DNA from 3 places in the Sporosarcina sp. NPDC096371 genome. Region 2 is predicted to be linked to each of the others. Evidence: riboswitches for the same ligand, from Rfam matches in the RefSeq annotation. Region 2 holds a riboswitch; each other region holds the start of a gene.
What was found. Region 2 has a riboswitch for S-adenosylmethionine ahead of ACIQ0H_RS10065 (methionine ABC transporter ATP-binding protein). Riboswitches for the same ligand answer to the same signal wherever they lie in the genome.

Region 1 (3,287 bases), on a different contig from region 2:
TGCGCGTGTGTGTTTCAGATCCATACGTTTACCAACGCCATATACGCCGCCAGTCCAGCCAGTGTTGACTAGGAATACTTGTGCATCATGCTCATCGATTTTCTTACCAAGCATTTCAGCATAGACTGTTGCATGGAGTGGTAAGAAAGGTGAACCGAAGCATGTTGAGAAAGTAGCTTCTGGTGATGTAATACCACGCTCAGTTCCTGCAAGTTTCGATGTGAAACCGCTTAGGAAGTGGTACATCGCTTGTTCTTTCGTCAACTTCGAGATCGGAGGCAATACACCGAACGCGTCTGCTGTTAAGAACACGATTGTTTTCGGATGACCCGCAACAGAAGGATCAACAATATTATCGATTGCTTGAATTGGGTAAGCTGCACGCGTATTTTCAGTCAGTGAACCATCATCGTAATTAGGAATACGTGTGTTAGGATCGACAACAACGTTTTCTAAAACTGAACCAAAACGGATGGCGCCAAAGATTTCAGGTTCTTTTTCCTGCGATAAATTAATACATTTAGCGTAGCAACCACCTTCAATATTGAACACACCCGTATCAGACCAACCGTGCTCATCGTCACCGATTAGTTTACGGTCTGCATCAGCAGAAAGCGTTGTTTTACCTGTACCAGAAAGACCGAAGAATAAGGCAACATCGCCGTCTTCTCCAACGTTAGCTGAACAGTGCATCGGCATAATACCGTTTTCAGGAAGCAAGTAGTTCATGATGGAGAAGATGGATTTTTTCATTTCTCCCGCATATTCAGTTCCGCCAATCAAGACAATACGTTTTTCCATCGACACGATGATGAAAGTCTCAGAATTGGTACCGTCAACAGCTGGATCTGCTTTGAAAGAAGGAGCTGATAGGATTGTAAATTGAGCTTCGTGATTCTTCAATTCCTCTTCCGATGGACGGATGAATAGGTTATGAACGAACAAGTTATGCCATGCAAACTCATTGACAACTTGAATCGCAAGACGTGAAGCCGGGTCTGCACCAGCAAATCCTTTGAAAACGAATAATTCGTCATTGCCTTTTAAATGATTAATGACCTTGCTATATAATGAATCGAAAATTTCGGAAGAGATTGGACGATTGACGCTACCCCAATCGATCTTGTCTTTAGAAGACGCTTCCTCGACGATATACTTATCTTTAGGAGAGCGCCCTGTATACTTGCCTGTTTGAGCCGTGACTGCACCATCCGCGGTAAGTTGTGCCTCCCCGCGTGCTGTTGCTTTTTCAACAAGTTGTGGAACAGAAAGCTGTACGTTCACGTTTTTTCCTAAAAGAAGATCCTTCAATTCGTCGCCAATTTTCGCTGATATCATAATTATGTACCATCCTTTGCGTATAGTCCCAATCAGTTTGGGTGACATCACATTCTTTGAATTAGTATAACACATTAAGAATAATAGTCTATACTAATTCAAACTGCAACTAATTATATGCGAAAAGCTAAAAAGAATTGACAAATATCGCTGTTTTTCGTAATATGGATACTTGAACGGATACTCTTATCCCGAGCTGGTGGAGGGGTCAGGCCCTATGAAACCCGGCAACCTGCATAGACATGGTGTCTGCGCGAAGGTGCCAAACCTGTAGCAAGACGTTTATCTGAATTCAGATAATGCCTCCGGCGGATGTCTTGTATGATAAGAGTGAAAGGTGCTTTTGAAATCATGCCCTTCACTCATGTAGTTAATACGTGAGTGAAGGGCTTTTTATATGATATCGCCCTTTATCCTCGTGTATAGAGCTCGCAGTGGCTTGTAGTTTCATTTCCTATAGGAATGGGACTCTACATGGGACATATGAGTACCGTATCAATCTCGTAGGATATAAGGAGGAACTAACATGACAAATCGTCGACTATTTACATCAGAATCAGTAACAGAGGGACATCCGGATAAAATGTGTGACCAGATCTCGGATGCCATTTTAGATGCGATTATTGCAGAAGATCCAAATGCACGTGTGGCATGTGAAACTACCATTACAACAGGACTTGTCCTTGTTGCGGGGGAAATTACAACGTCAACGTATGTGGATATTCCAAAAGTAGTTCGTGAAACGGTTAAAGAAATTGGTTACACACGTGCTAAATTTGGTTTCGATTGGGAGACATCTGCAGTCCTTACTGCGATTGACGAACAATCAGCTGACATTGCTGCGGGCGTTGACCAAGCACTTGAAGCGCGCGAAGGTTCTATGACAGACGATGAACTTGAAGCAATTGGTGCAGGTGACCAAGGTTTGATGTTCGGTTATGCTTGTAATGAAACACCAGAACTTATGCCACTTCCAATTAGCCTAGCGCACAAACTTTCACGCCGTCTTGCACAAGTACGTAAAGACGAGACGCTAGATTACTTACGCCCTGATGGGAAAACGCAAGTAACAGTAGAGTACGATGACGACAATAATCCAGTACGAATTGATACAATCGTCATTTCAACGCAACATCATCCAGAAGTGACGCTTGAGCAAATTCAGCGTGATATAAAAGAAGTTGTCATTGGCGCGGTTGTACCAGCCGAATTGATTGACGACAATACAAAATACTTCATTAACCCGACAGGCCGCTTTGTAATCGGTGGACCACAAGGGGATGCGGGTCTAACAGGCCGCAAGATCATCGTTGACACATACGGTGGCTACGCACGTCATGGTGGCGGCGCGTTCTCTGGGAAAGATGCAACAAAAGTCGACCGTTCGGCTTCTTATGCAGCTCGTTATGTTGCAAAAAACATCGTGGCTGCAGAACTTGCAGACCGTTGTGAAGTGCAACTTGCCTATGCAATTGGCGTAGCGCAACCTGTATCGATTTCAATCGATACATTCGGAACAGGCACAGTAGCGGAAAGCAAATTAGTTGAGCTTGTACGTGGATTATTCGATCTACGTCCAGCCGGCATCATTAAAATGCTTGACCTACGTCGTCCAATTTACAAACAAACTGCTGCGTATGGTCACTTCGGTCGTACAGACATCGATTTACCATGGGAGCAGACTGATAGAGCTGCTGCGTTGAAAGAACAAGCAGGACAGTAATAGAATTAAAGAAAGCACAGCAAGTGGGGCTATCCCGCTTGCTGTGCTTTTTTTTAGGTTGTTTTCGTAAGGATTGTTGATATTTAATAAAAATCGGTATAAGATTTAACACTTGTTATAATAGAATAAGTTTTGAAACATTAAGAGGATTTGACCCGTCTAACTTTAAAAGAAGGCTTAAGATCAACGCCATTTAAGCATAACCAATTTTAACTACTAAAGAAGT
Region 2 (3,287 bases):
TTTTCCTCTAATCCCGGGATAATCGCCTTTTTCAACATATCACTATATGGGCCTGCTGTTGCGCCAATTGTTATGGATTTCTCGTCATTCGAAACATTTTTGTCTTTTCCTCCACAAGCAGCCAGTACAGCTACTAGGGCAATCATCATACAAGTAATCAGTAGTTTTTTCATGATGTCATCTCTCCTCTGTTATCGTTTATCAACTGATTTTGAAATCCAATCTCCTGCAAACTGAATAATTTGTACAAGCACAATTAAAATAAGTACTGTTACAACCATGATTGTTTCGTCATAACGGTAGTAGCCATAACGGATGGCCAAATCTCCCATTCCACCTCCGCCGACAACCCCTGCCATTGCGGAATAGGCAACCAAACTGATGACAGTCAACGTCAGCCCTTGGATAATACTTGACTTTGCTTCCGGTAATAATACGTTGCGGATGATCATCCAAGGACTTGCACCAATTGAAATCGCCGCTTCAATGACACCCTTATCGATTTCTCGAAGTGAAGTCTCCACAATTCGTGCAAAAAATGGAATGGCCGCTGCTGACAAAGATACACTAGCTGCCGTCGGACCAATTGACGTACCGACTAGAAGTGTAGTCAAAGGAATGAGTAACACAAGTAAAATGATATAAGGAATGGACCGGACCATATTGGTGATGAAACCTAGAATCGATTTCACTATAATATTTTCTAGGAACAATCCTTTATCCGTCGCAAATAGTAAAATGCCCAATGGTAACCCAATGATCAACGCAACAACAAGTGAGATCCCCACCATGAAAAGTGTTTCACCAAATGCCTTTGTCATATCTGGCAGTAATTCAATGATTTGTTGTACATCAATTCCCATTGCCGATCACCTCCACTTGTACATGACGAGATGATAGATATGCGATGGCTTGCTCAACAGCCGCCGGTTCTCCCAGCAACTCCATCACAAATATTCCCAGTGGCATTTCTTGAATATACTCAATCGATCCATGCAAGAAATTACCCGTTACGTTGTATTTTTGGATAGTTTCAGAGATAACACTCTCACCTGCGACATTTCCTTTGAACATCAATTTCACAATACGTCCTGTGCAATTTGCTAAAATAGCTGCCGGAACGTCAAAGGACACTACACTGCTGATGAATTCTTTCGTTAGTTCTTCTTGAGGATCCGAAAAAACATCATACACTTGTCCTTCTTCAATCACTTTTCCATTTTGCATAATCGCCATGCGATTACAAATTTCTTTTACCACATGCATCTCATGCGTGATTAACACAATTGTAATCTGTAGCTCCAAATTGATTTTCTTTAATAATCGTAAAATCGACAAAGTCGTATTTGGATCCAAGGCGGATGTTGCTTCATCACAGAGTAAAACGGATGGGTTATTAGCAAGCGCTCGGGCAATTCCAACTCGTTGCTTTTGCCCTCCACTCAATTGTGCAGGATAGACATTTCGTTTATCCGACAAACCGACCATTTCAAGCAACTCTGCTACACGGTCACTAATTCGAGCCTCAGGTGTTTTTGCTGCACGTAATGCGAATGCAATATTTTCATATACCGTCTTTTGGCTAATTAAATAAAAGTGCTGAAAAATCATACCGATTTTCAATCTTGCTTGACGCAAGCTTTTCCCTCTTAACTTCGTCAAATTAACGCCATCTATTAAGATTGTACCTTCCGTAGGCTTTTCCAATAGATTCAAGCAGCGAATCAGCGAACTTTTCCCAGCACCTGAATAACCGACAATGCCGAAAATGTCACCCTTGTTAATCTCGAGCGAAACGTTATCGACACCTCTTACAATCCTATCTTTAGTTTGATAAATCTTCGAGACCTTTTGGATTTGAATCATTGACTTCTCCTCTTTCTATTCAATCAACTACGCTGTGGATTTTTATGTAATTCGGAAAAAATTCTGATCAATATAATAAAAAATACCTCTTTCATAAATGAAAGAAGCACCGAAAATATCGTTTCAGCTTATCTTTCAGAATAACATTCACTCTGTAGGAGTTGGCACCTTCCTCGTTGTATACAAGGGGTTGCTGGACGTCATCGGGCCTATCCCTCGGTCGCTCATGATAAGTTACATATGTAATTGTTTGAAGCTTAAGTTATATAGTAGTCTGAACCAACTAAATTGTCAACACAATAATACAATTGACAACTAGTGCAATATTGCTATTAAGTCAATAACTCCTGTATACTAGCATATAAATAATTGACTACTCAAATGAAAGAGGTAATCCTATGACACTCTCAAATCGGTTGAAAAATTTACCACCACACTTCTTTTCATCACTCGTTCGAAATGTAGAGCAAGCACTTTCGGAAGGACGAGACGTGATTAACTTAGGGCGAGGCAATCCAGACCAACCTACTCCACCCCATATAGTCAAGGCTTTACAGGAAGCCGTTGAAGACCCAGCTACGCATGGCTATTCCCCTTTCAGAGGGATTGCAGAATTCAAACAAGCTGCTGCAGACTTTTACAAACGCGAATTCAATGTCGATATCGACCCTAAAACGGAAGTAGCGGTTCTATTTGGTACAAAGCCTGGATTAGTCGAATTACCCCTTGCTTTGATGAATGAAGGGGAATTACTTTTACTACCGGATCCTGGTTATCCAGATTATTTATCAGGTGTGAGCTTAGCAAATATTAACTACGAAACTATGCCCTTACTCGCAGAAAATAATTATTTTCCGGATTACAGCGCCTTAACTGACGAACAAAAAAAGGCAAAGTTAATGTATTTAAACTACCCAAACAACCCAACAAGTGCCACTGCAACCATTCCGTTTTTTGAAGAAACGATTGCTTTGGCTAAGTCCAATGACATTGCCATTATGCATGACTTTGCTTACGGCGGAATTGGCTTTGACGGCAAAAAACCACTTAGTTTCCTACAGGTAGAGGGTGCTAAAGAGGTCGGAATTGAAATGTACACCTTGTCAAAAACGTATAATATGGCCGGTTGGCGCGTAGGATTCGCGGTCGGTAATGCCGAAATTATTAAAGCCATCGGTACCTTGCAAGATCATTTATTCATCGATATTTTCCCAGCCATTCAACGCGCCGCTGCCGTCGCATTATCAGGCAGTCAAGACTGTGTGGATGAGCTGATTGCTCTATATGAAAGTCGCCGCAACGTTTTAATCACTGAGTGCAATCGAATTGGTTGGAATGTGGTGGCTCCCTCCGCGTCATTTTTCGCGTGGCTACCTGTTCCCACAGGCTATACAAGTGAATCGTTCACAGACCTTCTTTTA
Region 3 (3,287 bases), on a different contig from region 2:
CCCCTCATTGAACTGCTTAATCATTGTAATCAATTCAAAAGAAGTCATATCGAAAACAGATGTTGCGCCAGGGAAATCACCAATTTTCGTTGGATCTCCTGTAATCGCCAGTAATTCTGTAATGCCCATTGTATGCAAGCCCATGAGATGCGACTGCAAACCAATGAGATTCCGGTCTCGGCATGTCACATGGACAAGTGGTGTTGCACCTATTCTTTGTTTAACGAGTGATCCCATCGATGCATTACAAATTCGCGGAGATGCCAAGGAATTATCAGCTAACGTAATGGCATCGACACCTGCATCATGTAATGCCTGCGCCCCTTCAAAAAACTTCGCCGTATTTAAATGCTTCGGCGCATCCAGCTCAACAATAATCGAATGCCTCTTTTTCACTGTTTCAAGCAAAGTCGGTTTGTCAAGATCCCTCGACGCTGTGACGTTCACTTTCACTTTGTGCTGTTTCACTTGTTTGTCTTGCACATGCGCACGATTCGTTAGCCCCTCTACCAGTGCACGAATATGGGCTGGCGTCGTACCACAACATCCCCCTAATAGCCCAACACCCTCCTTACGGAAATGAAGCGCCAGTTTACCGAAATAATCAGGTTCGTTTTCATATGTCAATTTCCCATCCGTATAACTAGGGAAACTAGCATTTGGATACACTGCCAATAAGGCATGCTTTGGCAACGGCACCCCCTCTAAAGCTTGCAACATATGGTAAGGTCCTAATCCACAGTTGACGCCCACAACGTCTGCCCCTAGCGCCTCCAACTGTTGCAAAGCATCCGCCAATGCCAAGCCATTTTGTAACACACCTGCTTCATGCATAGAAACATTCGTAATGATTGGGATATCCGTCTCCTGACGCGCAATGCTGAGCACCGTTGTTAATTCATCAAAATCATAATACGTCTCCAAGAGAATCCCATCCACACCTTCAGAAAGTAGGCATTTCAGCTGCGCTCTGAAACTACGCTCAATCTCTTCCTTCGTGCCAATCAGTGTTTTTGAACCATGGATGCCACCAATTGTCCCAAGGATAAATGTATTTTCACCGGCAGCTCGTTTCGCAATTTCAACGGCAGCCTTATTGATTGCCTCTACACGATCTTCCAATCCATAGCGCGCTAACTTTATATAGTTGGCGCCATATGTATTCGTTTGAATGACATCTGCCCCCGCCTCAATATAGGCTTGGTGAACATGAAGCACTTGTTCAGGATGCGTCAAATTTAGCTCCTCAAAACAACGGTCCACTCCATTTGTGTAAAGCAGTGTGCCCATCGCTCCATCACCAATCAAAATACGTTCTTTCATCGCCTCTAGTAAATTCACCAACTGTATATCCCCTCTCTAGTTCCCTTGTTTATATGTTCTGTTTCAGAAATCTTTATAGAAACAAAAAAGCCTTCTCCTCTGGTTGAATAAAGGAAGAAGACTCTCATTTGAATAAGTCTATTCCTCATCTATCAAGTCAATTGCTCAACTTGCTGGAATTAGCACCGTACCAACTATGGTGGTTGCTGAGGTGTCAACGGGCCAGTCCCTATACCTCTCTAGATAAGAAAAACTATTAAATTGTTTTTATCAATTACGCCTCGGCGTAATTGCGTCCAGATTTTGAATTGTGCCCACAGGACGTGGGTATGCAGTCGTTGCGACAGGACGTCGCGAACTTAGACTGCCTGCAATTCAAAATCTGTGACATCCGCCGGAGGCTTTAACAAGGAGGAATTGAACTTCATTCCTCCCCACTCAACCGAGGTTTAAACCACGGTTGAATTAAGTTAAATTTCTATTATTGACAACCTTACGCTATTCCCCGAAAATTTGCAATACCTTTTTTGGGAAGTAATGAAATAATTCGCTACATTAGAATATGGAATAATTAGTTCCATTGGACCCACTCCGCCGCTCTGGGATGCCACTCACCAAGCATTTACCGAAAATGTGTTAAGATTAACAATAGATTTATAATTGAAAGGCGGATGCACAATGGAAAAAATAATCCCAGTAAAATTGACTTCCCTTACAACAAAAGGTGGCTGCGGCTGTAAAATTGGTCCTGCTGACTTAGCACAAGTATTACGCAGTCTTCCCGCTGCCACGCCAAATCCGAATGTACTCGTCGGTCTCGACACAAGTGATGATGCAGGTGTTTACAAACTGACAGACGACATCGCAATGGTACAGACACTGGACTTTTTCACGCCCATTGTTGACGACCCTTACGATTTCGGACAAATTGCTGCAACCAATGCCATTAGCGATGTCTATGCCATGGGGGGCACACCTCTCACTGCCCTCAATATCGTTGCTTTCCCTATCGCTACGTTAGATAAAGACATCCTCGCGGCGATTTTACGTGGAGCTGGCGATAAATTACAAGAAGCGGGTGTCACACTTGTTGGTGGTCATTCCATCGATGATCAAGAACCTAAATTCGGACTTGCCGTCACGGGTGTCGTTCATCCCGATAAAGTACGGACAAACGCAGGTGCCAAGCCCGGCGACAAACTATTATTAACAAAACCGATTGGAGTTGGTATTTACACGACGTCATTGAAAAATGGGTTATTGTCTGAAGACGAAGTTGTTGAAGTGACAAAAGTGATGACCACGCTCAACAAAACTACCGCTGAAACAATGGCCAACTACGATGTCCACGCCGCCACAGATGTGACAGGATTCGGTTTACTCGGACATACATCTGAAATGGCGAAAGCAAGTAATGTCGGCATTCACATACAAGCCAACCAAGTGCCCGTCCTACCACGTACAAGAGAACTTGCTGAAGCTGGCAAGATACCTGGAGGCACAAAAAATAACTTTGCCCACGTAGCAGAAAGTGTGACTTATTCGGATACACTAGATCAAATGGATCGCTGGATTTTATGTGATGCTGTAACTTCTGGTGGATTACTCATTGCAGTAGCAGAGCAAGAAGCCATTAAACTCTTGGACGAACTCCAACAACAAGGTGTCGATGCACGGATTATTGGAGAAGTAACCGAGGAAAACAAAGGGCATATCATCGTTTCATAATTTAGGTAGAAGGTGAAAAACATGTTTAGAGATGTAACAATAGACGAGCTATTGGCCATGCAAGCAAAGGGGCCACACACATTCATCGATGTTCGTTCCCCTAGAGAGTTTAAAGAAGCTACGATTCCAGGAAGCATCAATATTCCCGTTTTTGATGACGCAGAACGAACTGAAATTGGTACGCTTTATAAACAAGTAGGACAAGATGTTGCGATGGACAGAGGACTTGAAATTTT

Region 1: it holds a riboswitch for S-adenosylmethionine, as region 2 does, so the genes downstream of both, metK (methionine adenosyltransferase) here and ACIQ0H_RS10065 (methionine ABC transporter ATP-binding protein) in region 2, are expected to answer to the same signal.
Region 3: it holds a riboswitch for S-adenosylmethionine, as region 2 does, so the genes downstream of both, ACIQ0H_RS20655 (bifunctional homocysteine S-methyltransferase/methylenetetrahydrofolate reductase) here and ACIQ0H_RS10065 (methionine ABC transporter ATP-binding protein) in region 2, are expected to answer to the same signal.

The regions. Positions count from the first base shown of each region.
Region 1 is NZ_JBIWFE010000008.1:181,443-184,729, reverse strand. It holds gene pckA (phosphoenolpyruvate carboxykinase (ATP)) at 1-1,338, opposite strand, end outside; SAM riboswitch class I at 1,522-1,641, shown strand; gene metK (methionine adenosyltransferase) at 1,865-3,061, shown strand.
Region 2 is NZ_JBIWFE010000003.1:284,189-287,475, reverse strand. It holds gene ACIQ0H_RS10075 (MetQ/NlpA family ABC transporter substrate-binding protein) at 1-173, opposite strand, end outside; gene ACIQ0H_RS10070 (methionine ABC transporter permease) at 192-863, opposite strand; gene ACIQ0H_RS10065 (methionine ABC transporter ATP-binding protein) at 853-1,866, opposite strand; SAM riboswitch class I at 1,992-2,102, opposite strand; gene ACIQ0H_RS10060 (pyridoxal phosphate-dependent aminotransferase) at 2,265-3,287, shown strand, end outside.
Region 3 is NZ_JBIWFE010000012.1:44,847-48,133, reverse strand. It holds gene ACIQ0H_RS20655 (bifunctional homocysteine S-methyltransferase/methylenetetrahydrofolate reductase) at 1-1,341, opposite strand, end outside; SAM riboswitch class I at 1,466-1,573, opposite strand; gene selD (selenide, water dikinase SelD) at 2,002-3,051, shown strand; gene mnmH (tRNA 2-selenouridine(34) synthase MnmH) at 3,073-3,287, shown strand, end outside.